2 regions of the Clostridium sp. X genome follow, and region 2 is predicted to be linked to the other one. Evidence: a T-box and tRNA genes for the amino acid it is inferred to sense, from the RefSeq annotation. Region 2 holds a T-box; the other holds one or more tRNA genes.

Region 1 (15,907 bases), 590 kb from region 2:
CTCTAACTAGTGCAAAAAAATAATAAAAAGGAGCTTTCGCTCCCTTTTATTATTCAACTTCAATAGCTATTTCTTCACTATTTTCATCGTTAATCTCAATGTTTTTTACAGCCTCATACTCATCTAAAATAGCTTGTTGTATTCTGTGCCTTGTGTCAGTGTTTATTGGATGCGCTATATCTTTAAACTCCCCAGTAGGAGTTTTTCTACTAGGCATAGCTATGAAAAGTCCATTTTGTCCTTCAATAACTTTTATATCATGAACAACAAATTCATTATCAAAAGTTACCGATACAATAGCTTTCATTTTTCCTTCAGCAGAAATTTTTCTTATTCTGACATCTGTAATTTGCATTGAATTCCACCTCCAAAGATGCTTTACATATAGTATTCTGCACGTTTTATCTTTTTCCTTCTTATAAATAATATAAATTTTTAGAAAATTTTATTTTTTATGAATTTTCTCTGGATATAGTATAGGATTTTCATTTTCATCTATCCCACTAAACTTAATTATAGAAACATAATCCTCTACCAATTTCTTATCAATATTAATATTATCTATTAATACTCCTATACCCAAAAGCTCACTTTCAAACTCTTTAAGAAGGTTAATTACGCCTAAAGCTGTTCCCCCTGCTTTCATAAAATCATCGATGAATATACACTTACTTCCTTTATGTATAGATTTCTTAGAAAGAGACATTGTTTGTATTCGTCTACTTGATCCCGAAACATAGTTAATGGACACAGTTGGTCCTTCCGTAACTTTATTTCCTCTTCTTACTATTACAAGATTAACACCTAGCATTTTAGCAACCTCATAAGCTAGGGGTATTCCCTTTGTTTCAATTGTAACTACATAATCTATATTACTTGCTATAAATTTAGACGCTAAAATAACTGCTGCTCTTTGAACTATCTGAGGGTTATACATTATATCACTTATATACATAAACTCCCCTGGAACTATTCTTTGCGTATCTTGTAAAGTTATACATAATTCTTCTGCAAATTTGTTGGTAGCTTCTTCCGAAATTCCACAAACGTATTTTATACCTCCTGCTGCACCGGAAATAGTTTCGATATTGCCTATCGATAACCTTTGTAAGGTTTCTCGTACTACAACAATATCTTCACTAACTGTAGACTTAGCTGCATTAAACATATCAGTAAACTTATTTAAATTAATAACCCTATTAGGATTTTCTATTAAAACTTTTGTAATTGCTGTGATTCTTTGATTTCTATTAAATTTTTGCATATCTTTCTCCTAAATTATATTTTCCGAATTTTAACCCTTTAAAATTTCTTATTATTCACTATTCTAGTCTAATTAATTTATATTATCAACCTTAAATTTCAGTATTATGCCTGTATAATGTATATTTTATACAAAAAAAAATTTATTGTTTTTAATATGTGTTCCTTTTAATGAAAATTGTATATAATGATTAAATAGAGTTATTTTATCAAGTCTTAAGGAGCTGATTAATTTGTCATTTGATTTTTTAAAAGATAAGGATAAAAAGATACATTTTATAGGTATTGGAGGCGTAAGTATGAGTGGCCTCGCTGAGATTCTTTTAACTAATGGATATAAAGTATCTGGTTCAGATAGAGATGCTTCAGAGCTAACCCATAATCTTAAAGAAAAAGGCGCAGAAATATACATAGGACATAGCAGTGCTAATATTAATAATGTTAATTTAATTGTATACACTGCAGCAATCCCTTCCGATAACCCAGAATTATTAAAAGCAAAAGATTTAAATATACCTACAATGGATAGAGCAGAATTTCTCGGTCATGTAATGAATGGCCATAAATATAATGTAGCCGTTGCTGGAACTCATGGTAAAACTACTACAACTTCTATGATTTCTCATATATGCTTAAGTGCAAACTTAGACCCAACTATACTAGTTGGTGGAAACCTGGATGCAATAAGCGGAAATGTTCGCGTTGGTCAAAGCGAATATTTTATAACAGAAGCCTGTGAGTATAAGGCCTCTTTTTTAAAGTTTTATCCATTTATAGGAATTATTCTAAATATAGAAGCAGATCATTTAGATTTTTATAAAGATATAGATGATATACAACAAACCTTTATTAAATTCGCACATATTATTCCTGAAAACGGATATTTAATTGCAAACGGAGATGATCCTCGCTGTTTAGAAGTTTGCACCCAAGCAAATTGCAATATAATTACTTTCGGATTTAATAACGGAGATGTAAGAGCTAAAAATGTAGTATTCAATAATGGCTCTCCAACCTTTGATGTATACTATAAAGATAATTTATTATTCAACTTAACTTTAAATGTTCCAGGAGACCACAATATTCTCAACGCACTAGCTAGTATTGCTACTTCTATCGCTTTAGATGTAAATCCATTATTAGTTAAAGATGGTCTTTACAGCTTCCACGGAACGCATAGACGTTTCGAATTAAAGGGAAAAACAAATGGCGTTACTGTTATTGATGACTATGCTCACCATCCTACTGAGATAAAGGCAGCACTTAGTGCAGCAAAAAAGTTTCCCCACAATAGAATATTTTGTGTATTTCAACCTCACACATATTCTAGAACAATAACTTTATTTGATGAATTTTCAGATTCATTTTTCCAAACAGATACTCTTCTTCTAGCTGATATCTATGCCGCTAGAGAAAAGGATTCAGGAATTATAACCTCAGATATTTTAGGTAATAAAATTCGCGAAAAGGGAGTTAATTGTAAAAATTTTCATAGTTTTAATGAAATAACCAGATTCCTAAAGAGCGAACTAAGAGATGGGGATTTACTTCTAACGGTTGGAGCTGGAGATATATATAAAGTAGGGGAAATGTATTTAGGTAATGCGATTTAACCATTATATTATTTTAATTTTTTAAAACAGATGATATTACTTTGATAATATTATCTGTTTTTTATTTGACTTAAATTAAAATCTTAATAGCTTGGTAAAATAAAGTGTAAAAAATAAAAAGTGGGAAATACTATAAACGAGATATTTTTAGGAGGGTGGTATTATGTCAACTTTTTTAACTTCCGTAATAATTGACATCATATTAATATTTGTTTCTTACTTCATATTCAAAGCAGTTATTAGTGGTCCCACTAGACACAGAATATATGAAAAGTATTTGAGCTCTTTTGCAAAGTTCGTTATATATGTATTTATTATTACAGTATTAATAACAGGTACTAGTGCTTTTATTCTTTATAGAACTCATTATTTAACTTACCTTGATATTATTGCGCCTGCCATAGTTTCAGTTATGGTTGGTTTTATAATCTCCCTAGTTCCTACACGTGGTGCTGGAGATAAAGAAAAAGACATGTGAATTTTTAAAAAAAATTTGAAGTGATTAAAATTAGAATTCAAGATTATATACCATAATATAATATTATGGTATATAATCTAATATATATTCTAATAATTGAGTTTATACTGTAATAGCTAACATGTTAAACTTATTCTTAACATTGTTTTATTTTGTTAGAAATTTTAGGACAAGGAGAACCGCTTCCATGATGGATATAATAAATATTGTGGCAAGTATACTTTTAGGCATGAGCATAATTGGGACATGTGCTTGTGTATTACTATTTATAATAGTGAAACTATTTAATATAGAATCACTCATTAAAACTTTATCTAAACTATGTATCTTTTTTGCAGTGACTTGGATACTTAATATAGTATGTAATGTATTCGTTCTCTTAACTACTCCCGATAGTGGAATGGCTAAAGTTAGCAAAAGTGTAGTAAAAGATACAAAACCTGGAACTGTTGTTCTTAGTAACGATACATCACTTCCTCAAAAGGATCACATTATTACATTAAATACTAAAAACCAAAGTATCGACATATCTATATGGGACTTTGCAGAAGAAGATGGGGATAGTATTGAGATTTTATTTAATGGACAACCTATCTCAAATCTAGTTCAACTGAAAAATTCACCTAAAACTATTTCTATTCCTACAAACGGTACACTTCAAATTAAAGGTGCAAAAGATAAGGTACCTAGTATAACCTACGCTATATACATTCCAGAAACTAAAAAAACCTATCTAAATTCAGTGTTTGTAGGTACAAGTAATACTTATACAATAAAAAATAAAAATTAATTATAAAATCTATTGACTTTTAAATCTAGGAGTTATATAATATTAATTGCTGACGGGGTATAGCGCAGATGGTAGCGCGCGTGGTTTGGGACCATGAGGCCGCGGGTTCGAGCCCTGCTACCCCGACCAAAAGAGTTGTTTAAACAACTCTTTTTTTATTTTTTGTATATATTTTAAATGTATTGAGAAAAATAACCTTAACTGTCTTAAAGTAAAATTTAACCTTTACTAGAGTTAAACTTATTTTCTAAGTTAAGGAGAATTGCTCAATGAATAAACTAAATAACTCTATATTTAAAAGCTTAGTTAAAGCATACTATGATAATACCTTTGAAGAAACTGTAACAAACCTTATGTCTACTGATACAGATAATGAGAAGTTAAGTAAAATTATATCTTTCCTTTGTGGAGTGGATGCAAAATACGATAATGATTTTGTAAAAAACTTGAAAGCTTCTATCGGCAAATATGAGATTCGTCATAAGATAGTACATAAAATTCATGAATGTTCTATGGATTGCAAGGATGAATCCGGGCAGACTATGTGCCAGAAATCTTGTCCTTTTGATGCAGTACTAGTAGATAAGAATACCAATAAAACTTACTTATCTTTAGATCATTGTACTGATTGTGGATTTTGTGTAGACGGTTGTCCTAATGGCAACATCTTAGATAAAGTAGAGTTTATACCTTTTATAGATCTTCTAAACAAAGAAGATATCGTTATCGCTGCTGTAGCACCTTCCATTATGGGTCAGTTCGGTAATGATGTATCCATCAATCAACTCAGAGCTGCTTTTAAAAAAATAGGCTTTACCGATATGGTAGAAGTAGCTTTTTTCGCAGATATGCTTACTATCAAAGAAGCAGTAGAATTTAATCATCTTGTAAATGAAGTTGATGACTTTATGATTACTTCTTGTTGTTGTCCTATGTGGATTGCTATGCTAAAAAAAATATTCGATGACTTACTTCCCCATCTATCTCCTTCTATATCTCCGATGATAGCTTCCGGAAAAGTATTAAAAGAATTAAACCCAAATTGTAAGGTTGTTTTCATAGGTCCTTGTATAGCAAAAAAATCCGAGGCTAAAGAGGAAGATCTTATAGGCATTATAGATTATGTGCTAACCTTTCAAGAGCTTAAAGATATATTTGATGCTCTCGATATTATTCCCGAGGAAATGGAAGAAGACTTAGCCACAGAGTATGCATCTAGAGAAGGTCGTTTATACGGGCGTACCGGCGGTGTATCTGTAGCTATATCTGAAGCTATTACAAAATTATTTCCTGAGAAAAGTCAAAAACTAAGACCTATTCAAGGCAACGGCATAAAAGAATGTCGTGAAATTTTAACTAAACTAAAGAACTCCCAACTAGATGCTAACTTTATAGAAGGAATGGGTTGTGTTGGTGGCTGCGTCGGCGGACCAAAGGTAATTATACCAAGTGAAAAAGGAAGAGATCTACTAAATAAATTTGCCGATGATTCAGAAGTATCTGTTTCTCTCTATAATCACTGGATGAAAAATATACTAGGAAAAATCGATATAAATTCATTAGAAGATTTTAAAGACAAAGGAAAAACAAAGATTTTCTCAAGAGATTTCTAAATTCATATTATGCTAAATTCTGTGTACTTTAATATAGTGATTATCTGTGTTAAAATGGTATCATTAAAGTAAGTTATAAAATTCAGATGTGAATTTTCTACCATCTGAATTTTCACAACTGCATACATTAGACAAGCTACCCCATTGTTTTGGTGAGCTTACGTCAAGTTATGGGAGGGATACCATTTTGAACTCAATCTTACAAAAAATTCAACGTAGAGATATAACTATATTAAAAGTAGTAAACACATCAATGAACTGCAGACTTTTAGATTTTATTATGACTCCTATAACTTACTTAGGGTCAACAATCTTTTCAATACTTTTTTGTCTTACTGCTCTCTTTCATCCCAACGAAACTATAACTGCATTAGGACTTAAAACTTGCATAACTCTATCAATTAGCACTTTGATATCTAGATTTATAAAGACTTATGTAAGTCGAGTTAGGCCCTTTATAAAACTTAATAATTTAAATATAAAGAAGATAGGTATAGATGCACATTCATTTCCTTCTGGTCATACTACAGCAGCCTTTTCTATAGCTACAACGACGTCGTTATTTTATCCTAATATTTCTATTATAATTATACTTCTAGCTTCTTGCGTAGGTATTTCTAGAATGTATCTAGGTGTTCATTACCCTACTGATGTACTCGCTGGAACTTTTCTAGGTACTCTTACTTCATTTTTCACATTCTATATAATATAATATTATATTATGTATATTTATAATATATTTTAAGAGGTGAAGCTAATGCTGACCAATGTAAAAGCCGTTATATTTGACTTAGACGGAACTTTAATTGATTCTATATGGGTATGGGAAAAAATAAATGTAGAATTCCTAAAAAAGCGTAACCTTTCTTGTCCTAAGGATATAGGTGAAGATTTAGGACATTTAAGTTTTGAAGAATGTGCTATATATTTTAAAGAAAAATTTAAAATATGTGAAAGCACTGAAGAAATATGTAATGAATGGAATGCTATGGCATTTAACGAATATACAAATAATGTGAAGCTTAAACCTGGAGTTAAGCGGTTTTTAGACCTATTAAAATCTCTTGGAATTAAAATAGGACTTGCTACGAGTAATTGCCAATTACTTTTAGAAACTACCTTAAAATCAAACAAAATACTACATTACTTTGATTCCATTACCACAACAGATGAGGTTTCTAGAGGCAAATGCTTCCCTGACGTTTATCTTTTGGCCAGTGAAAGATTAGGTGTACCTCCTGAGAACTGCTTGGTATTTGAGGACATACTTCCTGCAATACTAGGTGCTAAATCAGCTGGTATGAAAGTCATTGGTGTACATGGCAATTCTTCTACTCATCAATCTGAAAAAATAGCAAATCTTGCTGATAGGTATATTTATAGCTATTCAGACCTTATATAAGATATTATATAGAGTTTAATATATAACTGTACGAATAAATAGGGTCATAAGATACCCTATTTATTGTAGTTCATACCTTGATATAGATTCTCCTCTTTTAACTTATTATCAATAGCATTTAGTACTTCCCACTTCTTCAAACTCCACATTGGCCCTAAAAGTAAATTTCTTGGCGCATCTCCTGTAAGTCTATGAATAACTATATGCTCTGGCAATAATGTTATAGCTTCAGTAATTAAATCTATGTACTCTTGTTGTTCTAAAAATTTAAGTACTCCATCTCTATATAAGTTAACCAAAGGAGTTTCTTTAAGAAGATGTAAAAGATGTATTTTTACTCCCTGTATATCTTTATTAGATAAATACTTTATAGTATTAAGCATATCTTCCTTAGTTTCTTTTGGAAGTCCAAAAATCACATGAGTCACCACATCAATTTTCTTAGCTCTTAACCTATCTATGGCATCTTTAAAAACATCTATAGTATATCCTCTATTTATTAATCTAGCTGTGTCCTCATTAATAGTCTGAAGTCCAAGTTCTACCCAAGTGTATACCCTTTTATTTAACTCTGCCAATAGTTCTATTATGTCATTGTCTAGACAATCAGGCCTTGTAGCTATTGCAAGTGCCACTACTCCTTCTTGATTTATAGCCTCTTCATACTTTTCTCTCAAAACATTTATGTCTGCATAAGTATTTGTATAAGCTTGAAAATAAGCTATGTATTTTCCCTTCTTCCACTTCTTATTCATCATCTCTTTAATGTCTTTGAACTGACAATCTATAGAAAAATTTCTGTTTCCAGCAAAATCTCCTGACCCTCTCTCACTACAGTACGCACACCCCCCTTTACTTATAGTCCCATCTCTGTTAGGGCATGAAAATCCTGCATCTAAAGATATTTTAAATACCTTCTCTCCAAATCTTTGTCTTAAAAAGTAATTTAAGTTATTATACTGCTTATCTCCCCACATCTTTTTCATTAATATCTCCTAATTCAAATATAATATATTGTAAATATATTATATTATATTTATAAAAGTGTACATAGTTATTCTATCACTCTGTACACTTCTATAATTACATTTTTTATTTAGATTTTAAAATTTTAAAGGTTTTAAGATCTAATTCCCAGTCTCCTACATATTCATTATTCTTTTCCTGATCATTTTTTGGCATTACCTTATAAAGCATTTTATCTTTTTTAAATTTTGTATATATTACATTGACTTTATTTAAAGGATATTCTTCATCAAAGTTTGTCTTAATTAACTCACCGTTTCCAACTCCGTATACTCTAATGCTTTTCATTTCACCCTTTGTATATTGAACAACTATAAGCTTCTCATCTTGAGAAAAAACCATATTCTCTATTTTCCCACCCTTTATAACATCTAAAGAAACAAATTTCTGTCCTATAGGTTTTTCCTTCATTAATTTTAATTGCCCACCTTGCCCACCTTGACCCTCTCCACCTTGGTTTCCTCCTTGTGAACTACCTTGTGTGAAAGCAGACTCATCAAAGCTCAATATACCTATATAAGTTCCCTTTCCTAGAGTTGATATAGCCGCTAAATCCCCTGAATAATTAAGAGTTGCCATTCCGTACTCATTAAGAGGCACTTCTTCACTATTCATTTTTCCATTATCGCCTTTGGCATATGCATACTTAGGCAATCCTTTAAAGTTTGTTAATAAGTATGTGTCTACCTCGTCCTCTTTTCTTAACCTTATTTCATCAAGTTCTTTGTATACTTCTTTAAAATTAGAAGCATTAACTTCACTTATCTTATAATCAATACCATCCTTTACTACCTTAATTCTATATTCTACAACTTGGGCTTCTGGTCTAACTATATTTGATTTAACAACTTTAACTCTAAAATTACCTTCTCCTACACTTTCATTCAATTCTTCAATTCTATAACCTTTAATCTTTAAATTATTTGGCTGTATATTCTTAACATTGCCTTTTACATTTTCTAATAAGACCTTATTAGCCCTTTCATAACTTTCTGATGAAATATCATCTAAATACTGCTCTACAAGAGTATTTGCAGCTTTAAGATCAAAAGCATCTTTTTCCTTTACATTTTCAGCAGTTTTTTCTCCACACCCGATGAGTATGGCCACCATAACTAAAATCATTATATAGCTTATATATTTTTTCATAATATCTATCACCTATCTTTAAACTAGATTTCTTTTTATTTTTCCACTAAAATAAAAAATTAATATATATAATCATTATTTTAAATAAATCTTATATATTTATACAAAGAAACTTTTAATTAATATAATGGAGGTATTATCTTGAAAAAAAACCTTAGCCTAACTTTTCAGATAGCAGCTGTCTTCATCGGGACTATTGTAGGCGCTGGCTTAGCATCTGGTGAAGAAATAACCTTATTCTTTACAAGATATGGATATAAAAGTTTTATAGGAATCACCCTATGCCTTATAATCTATATATTTATGGGATTTAATGTTATACATATAAGCATAAAATATAACTTAAAATCTTATAATGAGTATGTGAAGAAAGTAAGTCCAGGATTTTTAGGGCAAGTCATTGACATAGTTACTTGTTTTTTTTGGATATGCAGTGCTTCTATAATACTTGCAGGTAGTGGTGCACTTATAAGTCAGTATTTTCATATATCTAACTGGTTTGGAACAGTATTAATGTGTTGCATGTCACTATTTGTATTGCTGAAAAATACAAAGGGCCTTATAGAAATAAATTCTTTTATTGTTCCTTGTTTACTTATTATAATTACAACAATTTTTATATTATTTATAAACTTATCAAAAGAAATTGTTAATGTCTCTTACATAAAGGCTATTCCTAAAACCAATAATAATTGGCTTATATCTTGCTTGCTATATGGAGGCTTTAATACACTGTCATGTAGCGGTGTTTTAGTTCCTCTTAGCTCAGAGATTAAAAATAGGAAGGCTTTAAGAGGCGGTATTGTACTCGGAGCTATTGGCCTTACACTTGTAGGTCTTATAATTAACTTTATGCTTCTTCTTAATGTTCCAAATATTTATAGATATGATATTCCTCTTCTTTATGTTGCCCATAGATTTGGAGTTTTAATTCAAATAATGCTACTTGGAATAATATGGTTTGAAATGTTTTCAACTCAAGTATCCGATATTTATAGTTTAAGTAAAACTTTAGAAAACGCTTTTAAGATACCCTATAAGAAATGTGTAGTTATTATCATGCTAACTACAATACCAATTTCTAGACTCGGTTTTGTAAAGCTTATAAGTTATGTTTATCCTGTATTTGGGGTAATTAGTTTAATTTTTATAATACAGTGTATTACTTTTAGACTTAAAGAGAAAAACAAAAAATATGATTATCATAGTTGACATCTTTTATTATTACATTTAAATTGAAGATAAAGGATGTGACTATATGCTAAAAAATTGTACTTTATGTTGTAGAAATTGTGAAACCAATAGAGTAATTGGTGATTTAGGTTTCTGTGAATCTTCTGCCAATGTAAAAGTTGCTAGGGTTTCTTTGCATCATTGGGAAGAACCATGTATTTCTGGGACCAAAGGCTCTGGTACAGTGTTCTTTTCAAACTGCAACTTAAAATGTGTGTTTTGTCAAAACTATGCCATAAGTAATAATGGTGTAGGAAAAGAAATCTCCATCTATCGACTTGGCGATATATTCCTAGAGCAACAAGAAAGAGGCGCTCATAATATAAACTTAGTTACTCCTACACAATTTGTTCCACAAATAATTGAAGCCTTAACTATAGCTAAGGCAAATGGTCTAAAAATTCCTATTGTTTATAATACAAATAGTTATGAAACTGTAGAAACAATAAGATCACTTGAAGGTCTTATAGATATATATATACCTGATCTTAAATATTTCAAAAATGAATATGCTATAAAATACTCTAATGCTCCTGATTATTTCAAGAAAGCCTCTATAGCCATTGAAGAAATGTTTTCTCAGATTGGTGAAGCCAAATTTGACAAATATGGAATGATGAAAAAAGGAATAATAGTAAGACATCTTATGCTTCCTGGACTTCTTTTTGATTCTAAAAAAATAATAGACTATCTTTTCAATACTTTTTATGATTCTATATATTTAAGTATAATGAATCAATATACCCCTACTTATAATTCCTTAAAATATCCCGAAATAAATAAGCCTATAAACCAAAAGCACTATGAAGCATTAATACAGTATTGCCTCTCTATAGGAATAAAAAATGCTTTTATTCAAGAACAGGGAACTGTATCTGAAAGCTTCATACCTAAATTTGATTATAGAGGCGTTTGATTTTTATTAAATAAAAAAATATCTCTAGTAGATTACTCTACTAGAGATATTTTTTCATTATCTAATTTACTCTTTAATATATATTTTTCAAAGAAATTTATTCCTATATATAAAAGGCTTCCTAAGACCATCGCTGCAATTACATCTGAAAAATAATGTTGTTTTAAAAACATAGTAGCTAAAATTATAAGTGTAGCTATTATTGCACAAATAATCTTTGCAAATTTATTTACTTTAACCGATTCTGTAATATAAATAACAACTAAGAATGAATTTAAAACATGTATACTAGGCCAACAATTATATGGGTTATCTCTTCTATAAATCCATAATACTAGATTGCTAAAAAGATCTCTTCCCTGGATAAAAGGTCTTTCTACATATGTTGGATAAAAATAATATATAACATAGCAAGTGAGCATTCCTAGAGTAAGACTTATTAAAAGTTTAAAATATTTTTCTTTATCAATAAAGCATAATATAATCAAAAAAGCAGCCACAAAAGGATACCACGAAACATAGGGCAATATAAAGAATTTACTAAAAGGAATCATATCATCTATAGGTAATTTCACTATATTTAAATTGCCTCTATACCTATTTAAAATAGGATAAAACATACTTACCAATGGTATAATAAGACAAAATGAAAGTCTCTTACATATTTCTTTTATACCATATTCTTTTCGCTCTTGTACTTGCTCCATTTAACTCCCCCCAAACACTAATATTAATTAAATCTTATACGTAGATAACTGAACCTTAAATTCTTCTGTCAATTTCTTAAATTGTGAGATACTTTCAATAAGGTTTCTTATCTCATTAGTATAGTTTGAAACATTTGCACTAACCTCTTCTGAGGATGCAGAATTTTCTTCCGCTATTGCAGATAAGGATTCAATATTATCATATATCTCTGATATAGAATTAGCCTCTTTATCAAGCTCATTTATTGTTTTTATCATAGATGCTGCTACAATTTGAACAGACTTAGTAGCATCTAGGCTTATTGCTCTAACATTTTCAAGATTAGAAGTTTCATTTTGTAAAACTCCATATTGGATTTCAATCTTATCAACTAATATATTTATCTCATTTACAAATTGAGCTAAATTAGAATTGATATCCTCTACAGCATCTTGTGTTTCCTCTGCAAGTTTCCTTACCTCTTCAGCAACTACCGAAAATCCTCTTCCCGCTTCCCCGGCACGTGCCGCTTCAATGGAAGCATTTAATGCTAAAAGGTTTGTTTGCTCAGATATTTGGCAAACTATAGAAACTATACTTGTAATATTATTAGCTTTTTCTTCTAATTCAATACCTTTATTCTTAACTTCATTAAACTTTTCTAGTGTGTCCACTATATTTTTACTTGTATTCTCTACATTTTTATAGCTATTATTTATCTTTTCTAGTGCTGTTTCAAGTTCTTTTTTATTATCATTTTCACTCTCAACAATACTTTTTAATGTTTCAATATTTCCATTAAGTATAGACGCTGCATTTTGTGTATTTTCCGCCTGACTTACAGCTCCATCTGCAACTTGTTCAACTACTCCTGATATTTCTTCTGAAGTTCTCATCATTGAATCTGATATATTGTTTATATTTCTAACAAAGGTATTCATCTCATCTGTTACACCCTTAAAACCAACAAAATCTGCTCTTACAACTTTCCTATGCTGTTTTAATAAATTATATATCTCTTCAAAAAAATCTCCTGTAACAATCTCTCCATCTTCAGTATAATCACTTGTATTTATCCTTCTGATTTCCTGCTCAATAATTTTTCTAGGCCTTAGTATCATTGAAATAGCTATAAAGGTTGTAACACTAGGCACTATAGATGTAAGTATATATTTAAGTATATGATCAGTTCCTATTAAAGGAATATTAACTAATGCAGAAACAACTGCTGTAACCATTCCAATTTTTAATGGTATACTTTTAATACCACCAAAAGATAGCAGCTTGTTAAACGTGTAAGTTTTTTTAAAGAATATATCCTTATCAAATGTTATTTCAAGCTTTAAAATTCCTTGACCCTGTTCCATTATCCTATAAGTTATCTTTTCCTTAAAAAATTCAGCACTACCATCTAATAATCCAAGAAAGTAATCATACATTTCTCTTTTAGAATTATAAGAAAAAATAGCTTTATTACTTGATATTGGCTCAATATTTACAATTGGTGGTTTTGCTCCAGGAAATTTCTTAACCATTTCAACATGGATATCAAATAAAGATTTTAAAAATGAATATAAATTCTCATGTTGAAAAAATGCTGGAAAATCATTAAAGAAAGAATTTATATTATCTTGTCCTATTTTTCTCCATAGTTCATTTACCGGTATCCCCTGAGCTTTAGCTATATATTCAATAACATTTCTAACTTCATTGTCATCTACATTATCTGCTGGCGAAAATATTCTTGAACTTTTCCATCCTACCGAGCTCATGGCTTTTTCCACTACACTTTTATCATAAATTTTTCTACAGGTTCTAAGCCATGTAGCAACTACAGTTCCCTTCATATCTATCCTCCCCATAAATTGAATACATACTTCACCAATCTTTTCTACGGACTATATTATCTTCTATTATATATCATTACTGTAAATTTGTTAATTATATAAATTATTTTTTCTATTACATTATTGTAATAAATCTGAAAATACTGGATATGATTAAAACATAATCAATTCTTTCTTATGAGGTAAAAACTATGAAAAAAATACTAATCTATATAACTGCCCTAATACTATCCATAATGGTTATTTTATTCTATCCAAGAAAAGTAACTCACGGGGTTCTTCTAGAGTCCTACTCAACTCATTCCATAATGTACATTAATGGTAAACCTAAAGAAGTTAAAATTCCTAATTTAACCTTCAATAAGCACACTGTAGTTAATTTTAAATATAATATTTTAGGAATTTTTGCTGTGGAAGAAGTCAAGTCTATAAATAATAGAATAATGATAAAAGATGCTAAGAGCTATGAATTAGAGTCTCTAGGTATTAAATCTTTATCTAACTCTCCTAAATACTATAAATTTGATAAAGATAATAATTTAATTTTAGCTACAAATCGAGATATTATTGTAGGTAAAACTAATGTTAAGAGTTTTCTAGATAAATCAAAGCTAAAAACTTTTATAATTTATCCAATTGATTACTATAATACTAGAGTAGGTATATCAACTACAGATTTTGAATCAGTTTATCACAACACTATAGAAATAAATTCAACTTCCACAATTGAACTATATAGCCTAATTGATAAATTTTCTTTAAACATTCCTAATAATACCCCCTTATCATTTAATATAAGAAATAAAAAGATTACAGTATCCACAGGGTCTTTTTCAAAAACATTTGATGAGAGAATTTATCTAAAAGGAGGATCATTTAATATTCCTAGTATAAAAAGAGGCTATCCTTCTTTTACACCAAGCTACGAGGGTATTTTAGAGATTTATCCAACAAAAAATGGAATAATTCTTATAAATGAAGTAAATCTTGAAAACTATCTGACTAAGGTGGTTCCCTCTGAAATGCCATCTTTTGGTGGTCTTGAATCTTTAAAATGTCAAGCTATCGCAGCAAGAACTTATGCTATTTCTGATATGCTTGGAAATAGATACGCAAATTTAGGCTTCTATGTAGATGACAGTACCAAAAGTCAAGTATATAATAATATAAATCCTATTGAACTTTCTAATAAAGCCATTAATGAAACTCAAGGACTTATAATGACTTTTCAAAATAAACCTATAGATGCTAAATATTACTCTACAGCTCCTGGTACTGGTGTGAATTACGAGGACATATGGTTTAAAAGTGATGGAAGTAGTGATTATAAACCTTATTTAAAAACTTCTAGTTATTTAGAAGGAAATGAACCCCTTCCAACTTCTGAAGATAGTTGGCTTTCATTTTATAAAAACAACAATATCAAATCTTTTGATAATAAATCTTCTTATTATAGATGGGAATTATCCTTTACAAAAGAAATTCTCGAAAAAAATTTAAATATAAACTTAGGTAAACTTTACGAATCAGCTCCTGAATATATAAATATTTTTGCAAACAATGATAAAAAAAAGAAACTGAAAAAATTTCCAAAGGAACTTAAAAACTTAACAAGTATAGAAACATTACAAAGAAGTGTGGGAGGAAATCTTTTAGAAATATCCTTCATATTTGATAATGCCATAGTGAATGTAAAAAAAGATTCACATATTAGAAGAGCCTTTAGTAATAGTTCTAATCTAGCGAAAATTGATATCCTTCAACATACTGGAAAGACATTAGAAAAGTGGTCTACTCTGCCTTCCTCTTTTTTCTCCATAAAAGAAGTAGATAATACTTTTACCATATATGGTGGTGGTTATGGGCACGGGGTTGGTATGAGTCAATATG
Region 2 (15,907 bases):
TAAAAACTTCTCTTTAGAACTTTATACAGTAGAAGATTCCTTTACTGAAAATAGTGATATAGAAAGATTTTATGCATTTACCTGTGTAGAAGGAAGTGGTAAAATTCTTTATAAAGATGGTAAAGAAGATATAAAAATAGGAGACAGTGTTCTTATCCCTGCCTCCCTTGGTGAATATACCTTTACTGGAACTATGAAAGTTTTAAAAAGCTACGTACCGCCTCTATAATAAAAAGAAGTTGCCTTGCGACTTCTTTTTTAGGTTCTAAATATAACATCTTCTCTACTAAACATGTATCTTGCAAATAAAATTGCAGCTATAATATATATCATTATCCATGCAAAAGTTATTAATATATGTCCTGTATTAAATACTCCCGCTAAAATTTCTTTCATAACACATACTACATTTGCAATAGGTATATGAAAATAGTAAGTATCAATATTTCTAGCATCTAACATATAGGTTGCATAAATTGGAATTATTGCAACTATGTTAAGTGGTGTAAGATACGTTTGTGCCTCTTTAAAGGACCTTGCGTATATGCTTATTGCAAGTTCCAAAGAACCAAATACAAGATTTAAAAGGATTACCATAATAAATATTAAAGCAATTCCGCTAATACCCATACTCAAAATACTATTAGCACTTATAGAGATATCCATAGCACTTTTTCCGCTTTGATAAAAGGCCATACCTATACCTATCAAGGAAGATAGTGTAGACAAGAGACCTACTATAGAAATGGCCCCAAACTTCCCCCATAACAGTGACATTCTCCCCACTTGAGTAGTTAAAAGTGGCTCTAGGGTTCCTCTTTCTTTTTCCCCTGCTCCTAAATCTATTGCAGCTCCCATAGGTCCTGTTATACTATATATTACAAGAAAAAGAGGTAGCATCATTGAAAGCATCATTTTACCTAAGCCTTCTTCTTCCTTTGAAGTTGTTCTATAGTCTATCTTAACTGGGGTTAATATTTCGGTATTCATATTTCTTTCCTGTAATCTTACTGCGACTACCTGCTTACTATAGTCTTGTATATAATTTTCAATAATACTCTGTGCCATCATAGATTGTTGGCTAGTGTTATCATAGATTATATTAACTCCTGCCTGTTTCTCATCTTTAATCAAACTATCTATATTATTTGGAACTTCTAAGGCTAATAATAATTTCCCATCCTTTACATCCTCCTCTAAATTTTCTGATTCCTTTAATTTTATTTTTGGTTCTTGTTTTATAAAGTTAACAAATTGAGAGTTTTCTCCACCTTTTATAGATATATGAAAATTCTCTTCAACACTCTTTGTATTACTAGAAGCAGCTTTACCTATAGCAAAAAACATGAAAGGAAATATTACTAAAGGAATTAGTATACTTACTAATATTGTCTTTCTATCTCTAAAAAGATCTCTTAATTCTTTTTTAAATACAATCGCAGACTTATTCATGGTTATCACCTACCAAATTCATAAAAATACTTTCCATATCATCATTATTATACTTAAGCTTTAATGCTTCTATGGTTCCCTCTTCAATTAACTTTCCTTTATGGATTATTACGATTCTATCACAAAGTTTTTCAACCTCAATCATACTATGACTTGAAAAAACTATAGCTTTATCTTCTTCCTTGCACTTTAAAATAAAATCTTGTACAATTTTGCTTGCGCTTACATCAAGTCCTATTGTAGGTTCGTCAAAGAGCATTACTGATGGTTTATGAACTATAGATCTTGCTATAGCTACTTTTTGCTTCATTCCTCTTGAAAACTTACCAACCTTTCTATCTATAAACTCTTCCATATGAAGCATTCTAGTTAAATACTCTACACTTTCCTTCGCTTTAGCTTCATTCATTCCATTTAGCTCTGCGAAATACATGATATTTTCTCTAGCTGTAAGCCTGTCATAAAGTCCAACTTCTCCTCCAAATAGAATACCTATTTCACCTCTTACTTTATCATCATCTTTTTTTATGCTATATCCTGAAACTGAGCAATCTCCATCTGTAGGCTTTAACATTGTAGCCATCATTCTAAGAGTTGTCGTCTTTCCTGCTCCATTTTCTCCTAATAGACCTAAAATTTCTCCCTTTTTTACTGAGAAATTTATGTGATCAACAGCTTTAACCTTTTTAAATTCCTTTGTAAGGTTTGTAACCTCTACCATTCTTACCCCTCCTACTACTTTTACTACATGATAAGTGTTCAAATTCATTCAATAAATAAGAGAAGTATTAAAACTTCTCTCTGTGGATTTTATTATATTGTAATTCACTTTCATCATATGCTTTCTTAGTCTCATTTGGATATCCAATAGAAATTATAGCCTCTACACAATAATTTTCTGGAATATCTAATATCTGTTTTATATACTGCTCTGAGGTAACTTTATCATTATACATCCTATTTCTTATCTGTATCCAGCAAGACCCAAGTCCAATATCTTCTGCTTGAAGTTGTACTATTGTAGAGGCTATAGCTGTATCCTCTACCCAAACATCACTCTTTGTAGTATCTGCAATAATAATAATTCCAAGAGCTGCTTCAGATAAGAATGAAGAGCCATGAGTCTTACTCTTTGAAAGATTATCTAAAGTGCTTTTATCCTCAATAATAATGAATTCCCAAGGTCTAATACTTCTTGAAGATGGAGATAGTAATGCAGCTTTTATAAGTTTATCTACCTTATCCTTCTCTATAGAAATATCTTTATATTTCCTTATACTTCTTCTCTTAAACAATAACTCTAGCATACTTATCTCCCCTTATTAATCTTTTTAATATAATTTTTATATTTACTGAATTCTCTTCCTAAACTTTCATTCCACCCTAAATTTTTAATATTATGTTTTATATTCAATATAAAATTGTCCTCCTAAAATGTTCTAACTAAAAGTAGTCTTTTCAATTTTTAAGGCTACCTAAAAACTAAATAATGGTAAATTAAGATTATTTTAACGTAAGCATCATTTCTAAAATCAGCATACCAAATAATAATTCGAATATCAATATTTAAGCAATTTATTATTTTTATCACTAAAGGACATAATATACTCAATGTAGCATATATGATTTATTATAATACCCTAACTTACTAATTAGAATTTACCTATTGACAATCTATTTGTAAACTTATATCATATTAATTAAAATTCTATATAGAATTACTGTGACAAGGGATAGTAAATTTTAAAGTCTTTTCAAAGAGAAGAAGCCATTGGTGAGAGGTTTCTAAAGATTTAATTTTGAACCAGCCTTCGAGTTCTGTACCGAAATAATAGTAGGCTACAGCGGAACTTTACCGTTAAAAGAATGAGTGAATATATTTTATATATTAACTAGGGTGGTACCACCGGAAGCCGGTCCCTTTTTGGGATTAGGGCTTTTTTATTTTGTAAAAATATGAAAAATACATAGGAGGAATTATTAATGTCTAAACAAAAAAAATTCGTTGAAGCTATAACTGCAATGGATGTAGATTTTGCACAATGGTATACAGACATCGTAAAAAAAGCTGAGCTTGTTGATTATTCAAGCGTTAAAGGGTGTATGATTATACGTCCTTACGGCTATGCAATTTGGGAAAACATACAAAAAAACCTAGATGAGAGATTTAAAGCAACAGGACATGAAAATGTATATATGCCAATGTTTATCCCTGAGAGTTTACTTCAAAAGGAGAAGGATCACGTTGAAGGCTTTGCTCCAGAGGTTGCTTGGGTAACTCACGGTGGAAGTGAAGAACTTGCTGAAAAGCTATGTGTTCGTCCAACTTCTGAGACTTTATTCTGTGATCACTATGCAAAGATAATTCAATCTTATAATGATCTTCCAAAGAAGTATAACCAATGGTGTTCTGTTGTAAGATGGGAGAAAACAACTCGTCCTTTCTTAAGAACTACAGAATTTCTATGGCAAGAGGGTCATACAGCACATGCAACCCCTGAAGAATCACACCAAGAAACTATTGATATGCTAAATGTTTATGCAGAATTCTGTGAAAATGTTTTAGCAATTCCAGTAGTAAAAGGACAAAAAACTGAGAAAGAAAAATTTGCTGGTGCAAAAGCAACATATACAATAGAAAGCTTAATGCATGATGGTAAGGCTCTTCAATCTGGTACATCTCATAACTTTGGAGATAACTTTGCTAAAGCCTTTAACATCCAATACACAGATAAAAACAGCCAGCTTCAATACGTTCACCAAACTTCTTGGGGAATGACAACTAGACTTATTGGCGCAATTATAATGGTACATGGTGATGATAGTGGTCTTAAACTTCCACCAAGAATAGCTCCAACTCAAATAGTAATCGTACCTGTTGCTCAACATAAAGAGGGAGTTATTGAAAAGGCTCAAGAACTTAAAGCTAGAATTGCAAAGTTTGCTAGAGTTGGCATAGATATTAGCGATAAAATGCCTGGCTGGAAATATAATGAATACGAAATGAAGGGCGTTCCAGTACGTCTTGAAGTTGGTCCAAAGGATATAGAAAATAATCAAGTTGTCCTAGTACGTCGTGATACTCGTGAAAAGCTAGTAGTATCAATGAATGATCTTGAAACTGCAATACCAAAGCTTTTAGAAGATATTCAAAATGCTATGTATGAACACGCTTTAAAACACAGAGAAGAAAAAACTTACTCTGCAACAACTTTTGATGAACTTAAAGAAATTGCTGACACTAAACCTGGCTTTATAAAAGCTATGTGGTGTGAAGAAAAAGCTTGTGAAGAAAAGCTAAAAGAAGTTGTAGGAATAACTTCAAGATGTATGCCTTTTGAGCAAGAAAAGCTTTCTGAGAAATGTATTTGCTGTGGCAAGGAAGCTAAGAAAATGGTTTACTGGGGAAAAGCATACTAAAATAGTAGCTAATCTCTAATCTCTAATCACTAGTCGCTAGTCACTATATAAAAAACTTAGGAGGATTCTTTTAGAATCCTCCTAAGTTTTTTCATTTTATACTTTTATATATAAGCATACTGCTACTTGAGTTTTACAATACTAAATACTAATCACAAACAAACCAATTCTCAACCTTATGTAGCTATTATTGATTGGTCTAGGTGAAAATTGTTTTAATCTTTCTGCCAAGCTCTTTTCCTAAAATATAATGACTTTCCTCACTTAAGTGACTTCCATCTACTTCACTGGTTGAGATTATTTCATTTGAATCTAATAAATAGTATTGCCTATTGTCAAATATATTTTTAAACTGTTCTGATATATCTTTGCACTTTTCTTCTGCCCCCATAAAAACACCTCTTTGCTCGTTTAATTCTCTTATAGCAGGTGGTGTTACTACTAGTACCTCTGGTGATTTTCCTTCCTCTGGTCCTGTTCCACTAGTTTTTATTATTTTGGCAAGAGTTTCAACAGCTTTTGATACGTCAAAAGAATTAACTGAAAATCTATATTTAAAGTCATTAGCTCCAAGATAAATTATAACTATATCTATAGGCTTATGAGTATGTAAACAAGGCAAAAGATAGGTCTTACCGTTCTTATATTGACCATCTATTGGGTCATTCCACACAGTTGTCCTTCCATTTAAGCCTTCCACAATTACCTCAAATTCTTCTCCTAATTCTTTTTGTAGAACACTACTCCACCTTTTTTCCTTTGGATATCTAGATCTATTTAAAGGATTATATCCCCAAGTATTTGAATCTCCATAACATAATATTGTCTTCATCATAATCTCCTTTATTTTTAGTACTTTATTTATATTTTTTCTCATGTTCTAAAAGCCATTCCTTAAAATGCAATCCTCCTGCATATCCTACTAATTTTCCATTACTTCCAATAACTCTGTGACAAGGAATAACTATAGCAATCTTATTTTTATTATTTGAATTCCCTACAGCTCTCACTGCCTTTTCATTTCCTACAGCTATGGCTATATCCTTATAACTTACTACTTTTCCATAAGGAATATCAGATAATGCTCTCCAGACTTTCTTTTGAAAATCTGTTCCATCAATATTTAGCTTAAGATTGAAATCTTTTCTCTTTCCTTGAAAGTACTCATCTAATTGATCATAAGCATCCTGTAGTACTTTAGGAGTTTCAGTGACTTCTCCTTCTTTTTCAACAAAATCAATTCTAGTTATAGCATCTTCTAAGCTTGTAATTTCAATTACTCCCACTTCAGATCTATAATAAATTTTATATTCCATACCTATATAAATTTCCTCTCTATACGTAATTAATGTTAAGAGGCAGGCTCTTAACATTATAATTACATTTTGTCACTTATTTTTGTATACTTTCTTCCTAAATAGTCCTCTACTATTACTTCTATTTCTTCATAACTATATAATGCATTTTCATACTGAAGGTTTGTGCTATAGCTAATTCTTTCTAATTTATGTCCCTCACGCACCTCAAAAGGCTCTATCTCATAACGTGCATTAGAATCTATTATTTTGCCATCCTTTAATACTTCAATTTCCTTCTTTAGCTCATCATTACTATAGACCTTTACTCTAATATTCTTTAGTTTTAATAAGTTCTCATCAAGTTTTATATTTTTACCTAATTTCTCTGGAGCTAGATACAAATCAGTTACGCTTGTAATGTTAACTTCAAATTTAAAGTTTACTTTATTCGCTGAAGTACTCTTTTCTCTTGGCATAGCTTGTATATCAACCCTGTTACTTAAGCTTTCTAAGAAGTTAATCTCTGTTAAATTTTCACTTATATTATTATCATTATTCTTGGCAATTATCTTAAATTTATAATTATTTTCATAGGGTAGTGTTATCTGAGTACTATAATTTAAATTTCCTAAATCTTCTGCAGCTACTTCAGTCCACTTATCCCCATTACTATTATCTTTTCCCGTATATAATAAATACATTTTATAATCCTTACTTAATTCACGCATACTCCATTTAAATTTAACAGTAACACTGTCTAAATTCTTACTTATATCTACGATACTATAATCTATATTTCGAACCCACTTTTGTTCTTCAACAATCTGATTAACAGTATGTGATACAGAAGAACTTATGTTGTTAATGCTCCTATCTAGACTATTTATATTATTGTTTATATTACTCACTTCTTGCCTTAGACTTACTATATGAAAATACATTTTCATATTAAATATAATAAATATAGCAATTAATATATATATTTTATATTTTTTCAATTCCTCATCCCCCTATAATCTCTAATTAATATTATACCATAAAGTGGATTAAAACGTTAATTTTAGGGGCCTATCACCTATACCTGCTTAAATTCTTTAAACAATAAAAAACTCATCTTCATATGAAGATGAGTTTTTTATTGGAGCGGGTAAAGGGAATCGAACCCTTGTGTTCAGCTTGGAAGGCTGACGTTCTACCATTGAACCATACCCGCATATTAAATTGTTTGGTGGGTCTAAATGGACTCGAACCATCGACCTCACGCTTATCAGGCGTGCGCTCTAACCAGCTGAGCTATAGACCCATAAATGGTGGAGATAAAGAGATTCGAACTCTTGACCCCCTGCGTGCAAGGCAGGTGCTCTCCCAACTGAGCTATACCCCCAAATATTTTGTATCGTTAACACAAAACATATATTATCATAATTTTTATTTCCATAAAACAAGCTATATTCCAATACTGTAGTTTATATGTTTTATTCTTTACTTTTCTCAGTATAGGTAACAAATTCACCCAAAGATACACCCGGATAAGTTTCCTTGTTTTTTTTAACTTTTATGCAAAACTATTTATACTTTATTTGGATTAATACATCTTCTACCTTTGTATTTAGAGAATCAATATCTATATTATTTATATCTCTGTCTTGTATTTTATATCTACTTTTTAACTCTAAAATCCTATAGACACTCTCATCTATTCTCTCTTCTAAAATCTCATTTTTTACCACTGAAAGCTTTATTTTATCTATTGCTTTTATGGAATTTTCGTAATTCTTACATATTAAAATAATGTCTGAGCCTGCCTTAACTGACTTTAGAGCAGCATCTTCAATTGTATAGTGTTTTGCAATAGCCTGCATTTCCATATCATCTGTAATTACTAACCCATCAAAATTTAGCTTATTTCTAAGTAGATCTGTAATTATATGCTTTGAAATAGATGCTGGATAGTCCTTATCTAGCTTAGGAAGTAGAATATGAGCTATCATTATAGCATCGGCTCCCTCTTCAATAGCATATTTAAAGGGTATTAACTCAAAGCTCTCTAGTCTATTATAATCATAATAAACAACAGGAAGTTTTAAATGTGAGTCCTCTGTAGTATCACCATGTCCTGGAAAATGCTTTACTACAGGGATAACCCCTTGTTCTGATAAGCCTTTCATTGTTGCAACTCCAAGTTTTTTAACCCTCTCTGGTTCTACTCCAAAAGCTCTATCTCCAATAACCTTGTTTTTAGAATTACTATATATATCTAGTACCGGAGCAAAATCCATATTAAAACCAAAAGCTTTTAATTTTTCTCCTGTAACCTCTCCAACCTGAAAAGAAATATTACTATCCTCTGTCTTACCTATACTCATACTACTTGGGAATCTTTTTATTTCCTTTGGAAGCCTGGATACTCTACCTCCTTCCTCATCTATAGACATGAATAAAGGAGCTTTATTATTCTTATTAAAATCTTTTAGTGAATTCATAAGCTGCAGAAGCCTATTAGAACCTTTTATATTCCTATCGAAGAATATAACTCCTCCCACATATCTTTTTTCAATGAGATCCTTTATTTTAGTATCAGCTTCATATCCCTCAAAGCCTACAATAAACATCTGTCCTATCTTTTCATCTATAGACATAGCATTAATCTTTTCTTTTATAGGATCATCTTTTTCCACCTCAACTACTTCAGGTACTTTAGGTATATCTTCTTTCTCCTCTTTAACTAGAGTGCAACTTGACATTATCATTGCTAAAACTATTATATAAACTATCTTCTTAATCTTTTTTATCATAATATTCTCCTTAATTAGGTAGCTTAGTTTATTAAAAACTAGCTCATTATTAAATTCACCATATTATTCCTATTATTATTATAACTCATTATTTTTATATAAATCACTAACTTAAGCTAAAGTTTTCTAATTAGCTTTCGATATATATAGATAGTAAAACTTTTATATACAAACAAAGGTTGGTGAAATTATGGAAGTAAATAATTCTAAGCAAATTGAACAATTTATGCAATTTCAGTTAATGACAGAAATGTTTAAACAATCAGCTGGTGATTCCCCTGCTTTTCAGTTAGTAATGGAGGGACTTCTAAAAGCATCAACAGATAGTGCTGGAAATATGGATTTGAGTAAACTTGGCTTTAGAGAAGCTGATTTAAGTCAACTTGGATATGCTGGTAATGAACGACTTACTAATATATATAAAGATATTGATACATCAATTAAAACTAATAATACTACTATAGAAGAAGCTGTTGATAAAGCTTCAAGAAAGTATGGAATAGATAAAGCATTAATAATGGCTGTAATTAAGCAAGAATCTTCCTTCAATCCTAACTCTACTTCTCACGCTGGTGCTCAGGGGCTTATGCAATTAATGCCTGGTACTGCTCGTGAGCTTGGTGTTACTAATTCCTATGACATTGAACAAAATGTTGATGGAGGAACTAGATATTTAAAATCCATGCTAGAAATGCACGGCAACTCAAAGCAGTTAGCACTTGCTGCATATAATGCAGGTCCAGGAACCCTTAGAAGACGTGGTGTAGATACTATAGAAGAAATATCTAAACTTCCTTCTGAAACAAAGGATTATGTTAAAAAGGTAATGAAATACTACGGAAAATAACATATAAAATATAAGACACATAGTATCACACTATGTGTCTTATATTTTATATGAAACTATTCTTCCATAGCTTCATCCTTATGTACCTTTCTATATTTCACCATGAGTTCCGAGAAAAGATCTGCGGAATATGGAGGTGTAAAGGTAATAGCATTAGCTCCAGCCTCTATAGTCGCTTTTATTGTATCCTCTGTAGGTCCTCCCGTAGCTATTATAGGTATATTGGGGAATTTAGACCTTATTCCTTTAACTATATCTGTAGTTCTTTTAGCTCCTGATACGTTTAAAATATCTGCTCCTGCATCTATTCTAGCTTGTATATCTTCATACTCTGAAACTACAGTAACAACTACTGGTATGTCTATAGTTTTTCTTACACTCTTTAATACTTCATTAGGGGTAGGATTGTTTAATACAACTCCTATAGCTCCTTTAAACTCAGCATCTAATGCTAAGTTTACTACTCTTTTACCAGTAGTTACCCCTCCTCCTACACCACAAAATACCGGTATATCTGCTGCCATAACTAGGGCTGCTGTTATAAGGGGTTGAGGAGTGAAAGGGTATACTGCCATTATTGCATCTGCATTAGTATTTCTTATTACTGCTACGTCAGTACTAAAAACTAAAGACTTTATTCTTTTACCTAAAATTATTATACCACTTGCATCTCTTATAACCTTAGGTACTTGGATCATATGACTTCTTAAATTTCCACTTATTTCAGGTGCATTTTTCTTCATAAAAATTCTCCTCATATAATTGTTTACTGTATTTTTTTATAATCACTTCATAAGTTTTTATATTTTCTCAAACACATAATACTTTTATAATTATTTTATTTTTCATTATTATATAAGTATATTCTACCATATTTTAAATTTAAGTGACTACTCTTTTATTAATACAAAAAAAGGATATACTTATAATTTCCTATAAACTGAAAAAGTTAATGTTCGGTAAAGTTACACTCTACCGAACATTTAAAATTACTTTATCGTGATTTTGCCCTTTAAAGTTGGGACACTTGAAAGTTCCTTTGATACAGAATAGAATTCATAGTCATATACTCCTTTTGACAAAGGAAGTTCTTCTAGGTTAATATTAAAAATTTCACTCTCTCCTTGTAATAATGTCTTTTCAGAGAGCATTTGTATAAAGTTCTTATCTTGCGACCAGGTATACACATGTTTACCATCTTTATAAAATTTCATATCAAATTTTTGTCCACTTGTGTATGTTAGTTTTATAGGATTTTCAGTTTGATTTTTAACTTCTACTATTAATTCCTTACCACTGGTACTCTTCACTTCATATTTTAAAGGGAAATATGCAATTCCTGAGTTATCCTTCTTTATTAATTTACCTGTTTTGTGTGGTATATTTCTCATTTCATTAGCCACTAAATAAAATTCATACTTATATTCTCCAGCTTTTAACTTTAAATCAGATAAATCTATGCTATACTCTAATTTTCCTTTTGCTGCTATTTCTTTATTCACTATCATCTCTCCAAAAGCTTTATCATCAGACCATTTATATATTTGCTTACCTTCTTTATTATATAAAATAAAATCATATTCCTGAGTACTTCCAAAAGTTAATTTAACCTTTGAGTTTAATGGATTAGATACAATAATATTTAACTTATTACCTTCCTTATCTTGATTAACATTATAAATATTTACTCCATTTTTTACAGTGGCATTTTCTAGTCCTAATCCATTTTCATTTTTATAAGATACTACAGTACTACACCCAACTAAACTTGTAACGATTATCATACTTGCTATAATTACACTTAATTTTTTATTTTTCATATTTCTTTCACCTTCCACTACTCTATTTTTAACAAGGTTCATTGCAATGATTCCTATTTTATTATTTACTACGAAGACAAAATATAAATAGTTTTTTATGTAATAACTTTTTTATAACTTATGATAAAAGTAAAAGCAGCAAACCTAGTCTCTTATCTAAGTCCACTGCTCTTAATATATTAATTAATTACTTAATTAACTACTTATTCATTTCCATCTATTTGTTTAAGATCTATATGAATTATGTTATTTAAAGGCACTGATCTTTGAACTTCTTTTATTAAACCTCTTACTATAGTACCATTTAATTTAATATTCATTATACTGTTTTGTCCATATCTTAACATATACTTCTCTACCTGATTTTTTTCTAATGATAAGGGTACTTCACCTAAACTTCCACCATACAATATGCAAGGTATTTCACCCATTCTTCTTAACTCTTTTATACCACAATCACCTTTTTTACTTCTTAAACTTCCAGATAGCTCGTACATTCTTTTACCCCCTTAAATAATGTTAATTTTAATCCTTTTCTCAACAATTTACTTAATGTGTCTGCTGAGGTTAACAATTTTTGTCTTATCGTAATATAAATATATTCATGATTTTTAATATTATTCTAAGGGGTAATATAAATAAAAAAAGAACTGTATACACAGTTCTCATATTTGCTATTATCTATTAAATCCTCTATTATTTCCTGATTGTTGCTTTCTATTTCTTCTACACTCTGGACATCTTACAGGATCATTTTCAAATCCTTTTTCTTTGTAAAACTCTTGTTCTCCTTGAGTAAACACAAATTCTTTTCCACAATCTTTACATACTAATGTTCTATCTGCCATTATAAAACTCTCCTTTTTTCTTAAATGCGATGGTTTATTGATACTTTTATCGCTCTATTTTATATATAAGTTTATCATATTAATAATTACTATTCAATAGAATTTCAGTAATTTTTTTCAATTTTTTCCACATTAAACACTAGTTTTTTCTACACAAAAACTCATTAATGTTATAAGACTTTTTTATTAAATGTATATAATCCGTAATTATGTCTAGAATTTAAATAAAAGTTAATGAGGTGGTATAAATGAATACTTATTCTAAGTTTTTTTTACTAATAGGGATTTTAATATTATTTAAACTACTAAATAAATATTTAATGTCCTTTAATAATAAAATTGAAAACAGATTCAAAGAAGAAAAACTTATGTACGGATTAACTTCCAGACATTTCTTATCTCAGCTAAGTTTTAGCGAGTTTGAGGAATTCTGCAGTTATTATCTAACAAAAAATAACTATGCTAATATCAACTTTGTATCTGAATCATTTCACGGAGGATTAACTCTAATTTGTAGTGATTCTAACTTCAATAAGATATATGTGAGTTGTATTCAATCAGATTCTAAAGAAAATAATAACAATGATGATTATAACTCAATAGGACGTCCAGAACTTCAAAAGTTTATTGGCTGTATGCTACATGATGAAATTCTCAATGGCATAGTTATGAGTAATGGATATTTTACTAAAGAAGCTATGGATTACGTTAATAGTCTTCCTAAGGAATATAACATACAACTTATGGATGGAATTAGCTTATCTAAATCCTGCTGGGATATTAGAAAAAAGAATATTATAGATCTTTCATTAATAGATGTAATTTCACAATAATTTTAAAGAGGTGAATATTTATGTATTACTATCTTGCTGTGATTTTTAATAACTTATTTAAATTTATAAATACTATACTCCTTATTATCATAGGATTTAAATTTATAAAGCTAGTTTTAAAATCTACAAACTTACTAAAAATGTATCGTAGTGAATATGAAAATGTCGAGCGATTAAAACAAGGATCTATTAATCTAAAAGACCTTCATAGTCTATCTCCTCTTGAATTCGAACATTGGTGTGCTGAACTTCTTGAGAGTAAAGGTTATACTGATGTGATTATAACTCCTCCAAGTAAAGACGGTGGAAAAGATATTATATGTAAAAGTGGAACTGAAGTACACTATGTTGAATGTAAAAGATATTTATATTCAAATGATGCAAGTTACTTTATAGATATTGAAGTTATTAGAAAGTTACTTGGAGCTATGGAAGGCGATGGTATCAAAAATGGAATAGTAATGACAAGTGGTATTGTGACTCAAGATGTTATTGATTATGTTCACTCCTTACCTTCTTCTTATTCTATAACCATATATGATGGGAAAGATTTAGTCAACGAGCACTCTAATCTAATAGATACTACTCCCGCTAAAGCCTTGTCATAGATTCTAAAGACAATCACTAGTCACCAATCTCTAATCGCTAAAATCAAAATCTTGGTTTTGTCTGATAGCGATTAGAGACTAGAGATTATTAATGATTTATAAATATCCCCCATCTACAGTAATTATCTGAGATGTAATGTATTTAGACTCATTACTTGCTAGAAATACAGCTAGTTTAGCTATATCTTCTCCCTCTCCGAATTTCATCATAGGTATTTCTTCTTCTAAAGCTTTCTTTTCTTCACTTGACATCCATCTATTCATTTCCGTATCTATTACACCTGGCTGAATAGCATTAACTCTTATTCCTGAGGTTGCAAGTTCTTTTCCTAGTGCTCTTGTAAATGAATTTACTCCACCCTTAGAGGCTGAATATAAAACTTCACAGGATGCACCAACTTGTCCCCACATAGATGATATATTAATAATACTTCCACTTCTTTTTTCTAGCATATACTTGACTGCATTATGACAGGTATTAAAAATGCCTTTTAGATTTGTATCTATAAGACTATCAAAATCTTCTTCTTTCATATCTATAAATAGTCCTACCTTAGATACCGCAGCATTATTAACTAAAACATCTATTCTACCAAATCTATGTATTATATCTTTTATCATTCTATTTGTAAATTCATAACTACTAATATCACCCTTTATACTTATTGCATAACCACCCATAGCTTTAATATCTTCTAAAGTTTCTTCTGCTGCTATATCATTATTCTTATAGTTAATGATTATGGATGCTCCTAGCCTAGAAAACTCTTTAGCTATACTCCTCCCAATCCCCCTACTTCCTCCTGTAATTAAGACAATCTTCCCCTTAAACTTCATATATTTACCCACCTTTAGAAATATACATTATAATGAAAATATAAATATCAGTTCTTCTTTTGTCAAGAAAAATCTATAATTCATTTATATATTCATTTGAGGCCTATGTTAGTAATAACCTTATATGGTTGTATTCCTTTTACTATAAGTTTTATAACCTCATTTTTCATCTCATCATATTTGTTAAAGGTATTTATTGCTTTTTCTAAGTTATTATATACTTTCCAATAGCCAAACATTAATGCCTTTTTATGAGGGAACTCTATAAATTCAATTACATCCTCTATAGGATATCCTAAAAATATTCCCATCTCATGAGGACACAAATTTATATATCTTTCCTTTAAATGCTGTAAACATTCATCTATATCCATACTTTTACTATATCCGTATTTTTCAAGAAAATTTAAATTACTCTCTTCTTCTAATAATAGTTTTATCTGTTCTTCATTATAAAAAAGGACAACTTCACTATCTTCTATTCTTTTTAACTCGAAAAACTTTATATTTAGCTCTTCTTTTATACTATTTTTATACTTTTGCCAAAAATCATAAAGCTTCTTTTTTCCTTTATTATGAAATATTATAAGATATGAAGGTTTTATTTTGCCTAAAGCCGGAGCTGCATTATATGCTATTATAGATAAGAGATAACTTCTATCATCAAGTTTATCTATAAAATTCATGAAATTCTCAGATAATTTATTCATATAAATCTCCCTCATCTTCACTATTTTAAATCATAGTAAATACACTATTTGTATTATAGTGTGTACATTGCTGGGAAACTTAATACTTTTAAATAAAAAATCATAAATATAGAAATCTCTACATTTATGATTTATGTAATTTTTTTATATAGATTGCGTTTTAAACTTATTCACATATTCTAATAGCCTATGTGCACTTATAGAGTTTTCATTAGACTCTCCTGTAATAGTCTCATTTTTATTACTTATCTCTCTAATGCTTTCCCCTATTTTACAAGAGGCTATAGTAGCTTCACTAACTGAAATATTTATCTCTTCCATATTATTTACTATATCATCTATAGATAAAGAAATATTATCTGTTGCCTGTGTCAAGTTTTCAATGATATCTTTGATTATATCTCCATCGCTTTTATATGCTTCTCCTATGTTTATAAAA

The links. The T-box of region 2 lies ahead of proS (proline--tRNA ligase). A T-box ahead of a tRNA ligase gene usually reads a tRNA of that ligase, here a tRNA-Pro.
Region 1: it encodes a tRNA-Pro, which carries the amino acid that the T-box ahead of proS (proline--tRNA ligase) is inferred to sense. The anticodon was not compared.

What each region holds. Positions count from the first base shown of each region.
Region 1 is NZ_CM146912.1:842,759-858,665, forward strand. Features, by position in the region: gene spoVG (septation regulator SpoVG) at 50-355, opposite strand; gene purR (pur operon repressor) at 446-1,264, opposite strand; gene murC (UDP-N-acetylmuramate--L-alanine ligase) at 1,497-2,876, shown strand; gene ACX0KU_RS04265 (hypothetical protein) at 3,040-3,354, shown strand; gene ACX0KU_RS04270 (hypothetical protein) at 3,542-4,144, shown strand; tRNA gene ACX0KU_RS04275 (tRNA-Pro) at 4,198-4,273, shown strand; gene ACX0KU_RS04280 ([Fe-Fe] hydrogenase large subunit C-terminal domain-containing protein) at 4,414-5,757, shown strand; gene ACX0KU_RS04285 (phosphatase PAP2 family protein) at 5,945-6,469, shown strand; gene ACX0KU_RS04290 (HAD family hydrolase) at 6,515-7,159, shown strand; gene mnmL (tRNA modification radical SAM protein MnmL/YtqA) at 7,216-8,145, opposite strand; gene ACX0KU_RS04300 (hypothetical protein) at 8,252-9,334, opposite strand; gene ACX0KU_RS04305 (YkvI family membrane protein) at 9,473-10,546, shown strand; gene ACX0KU_RS04310 (radical SAM protein) at 10,593-11,483, shown strand; gene ACX0KU_RS04315 (phosphatase PAP2 family protein) at 11,516-12,190, opposite strand; gene ACX0KU_RS04320 (heme NO-binding domain-containing protein) at 12,218-14,017, opposite strand; gene ACX0KU_RS04325 (SpoIID/LytB domain-containing protein) at 14,209-15,907, shown strand, end outside.
Region 2 is NZ_CM146912.1:251,939-267,845, forward strand. Features, by position in the region: gene ACX0KU_RS01180 (type I phosphomannose isomerase catalytic subunit) at 1-229, shown strand, start outside; gene ACX0KU_RS01185 (ABC transporter permease) at 259-1,452, opposite strand; gene ACX0KU_RS01190 (ABC transporter ATP-binding protein) at 1,445-2,173, opposite strand; gene ACX0KU_RS01195 (nitroreductase family protein) at 2,241-2,759, opposite strand; T-box leader at 3,167-3,377, shown strand; gene proS (proline--tRNA ligase) at 3,436-4,872, shown strand; gene ACX0KU_RS01205 (SGNH/GDSL hydrolase family protein) at 5,072-5,749, opposite strand; gene ACX0KU_RS01210 (methylated-DNA--[protein]-cysteine S-methyltransferase) at 5,730-6,188, opposite strand; gene ACX0KU_RS01215 (hypothetical protein) at 6,251-7,168, opposite strand; tRNA gene ACX0KU_RS01220 (tRNA-Gly) at 7,310-7,383, opposite strand; tRNA gene ACX0KU_RS01225 (tRNA-Ile) at 7,397-7,473, opposite strand; tRNA gene ACX0KU_RS01230 (tRNA-Ala) at 7,479-7,554, opposite strand; gene nagZ (beta-N-acetylhexosaminidase) at 7,736-8,965, opposite strand; gene ACX0KU_RS01240 (lytic transglycosylase domain-containing protein) at 9,156-9,812, shown strand; gene ACX0KU_RS01245 (hydrolase) at 9,869-10,555, opposite strand; gene ACX0KU_RS01250 (BsuPI-related putative proteinase inhibitor) at 10,802-11,632, opposite strand; gene ACX0KU_RS01255 (hypothetical protein) at 11,836-12,129, opposite strand; gene ACX0KU_RS01260 (zinc-ribbon domain-containing protein) at 12,310-12,480, opposite strand; gene ACX0KU_RS01265 (restriction endonuclease) at 12,729-13,313, shown strand; gene ACX0KU_RS01270 (restriction endonuclease) at 13,334-13,921, shown strand; gene ymfI (elongation factor P 5-aminopentanone reductase) at 14,018-14,758, opposite strand; gene ACX0KU_RS01280 (DUF3793 family protein) at 14,851-15,468, opposite strand; gene ACX0KU_RS01285 (methyl-accepting chemotaxis protein) at 15,613-15,907, opposite strand, start outside.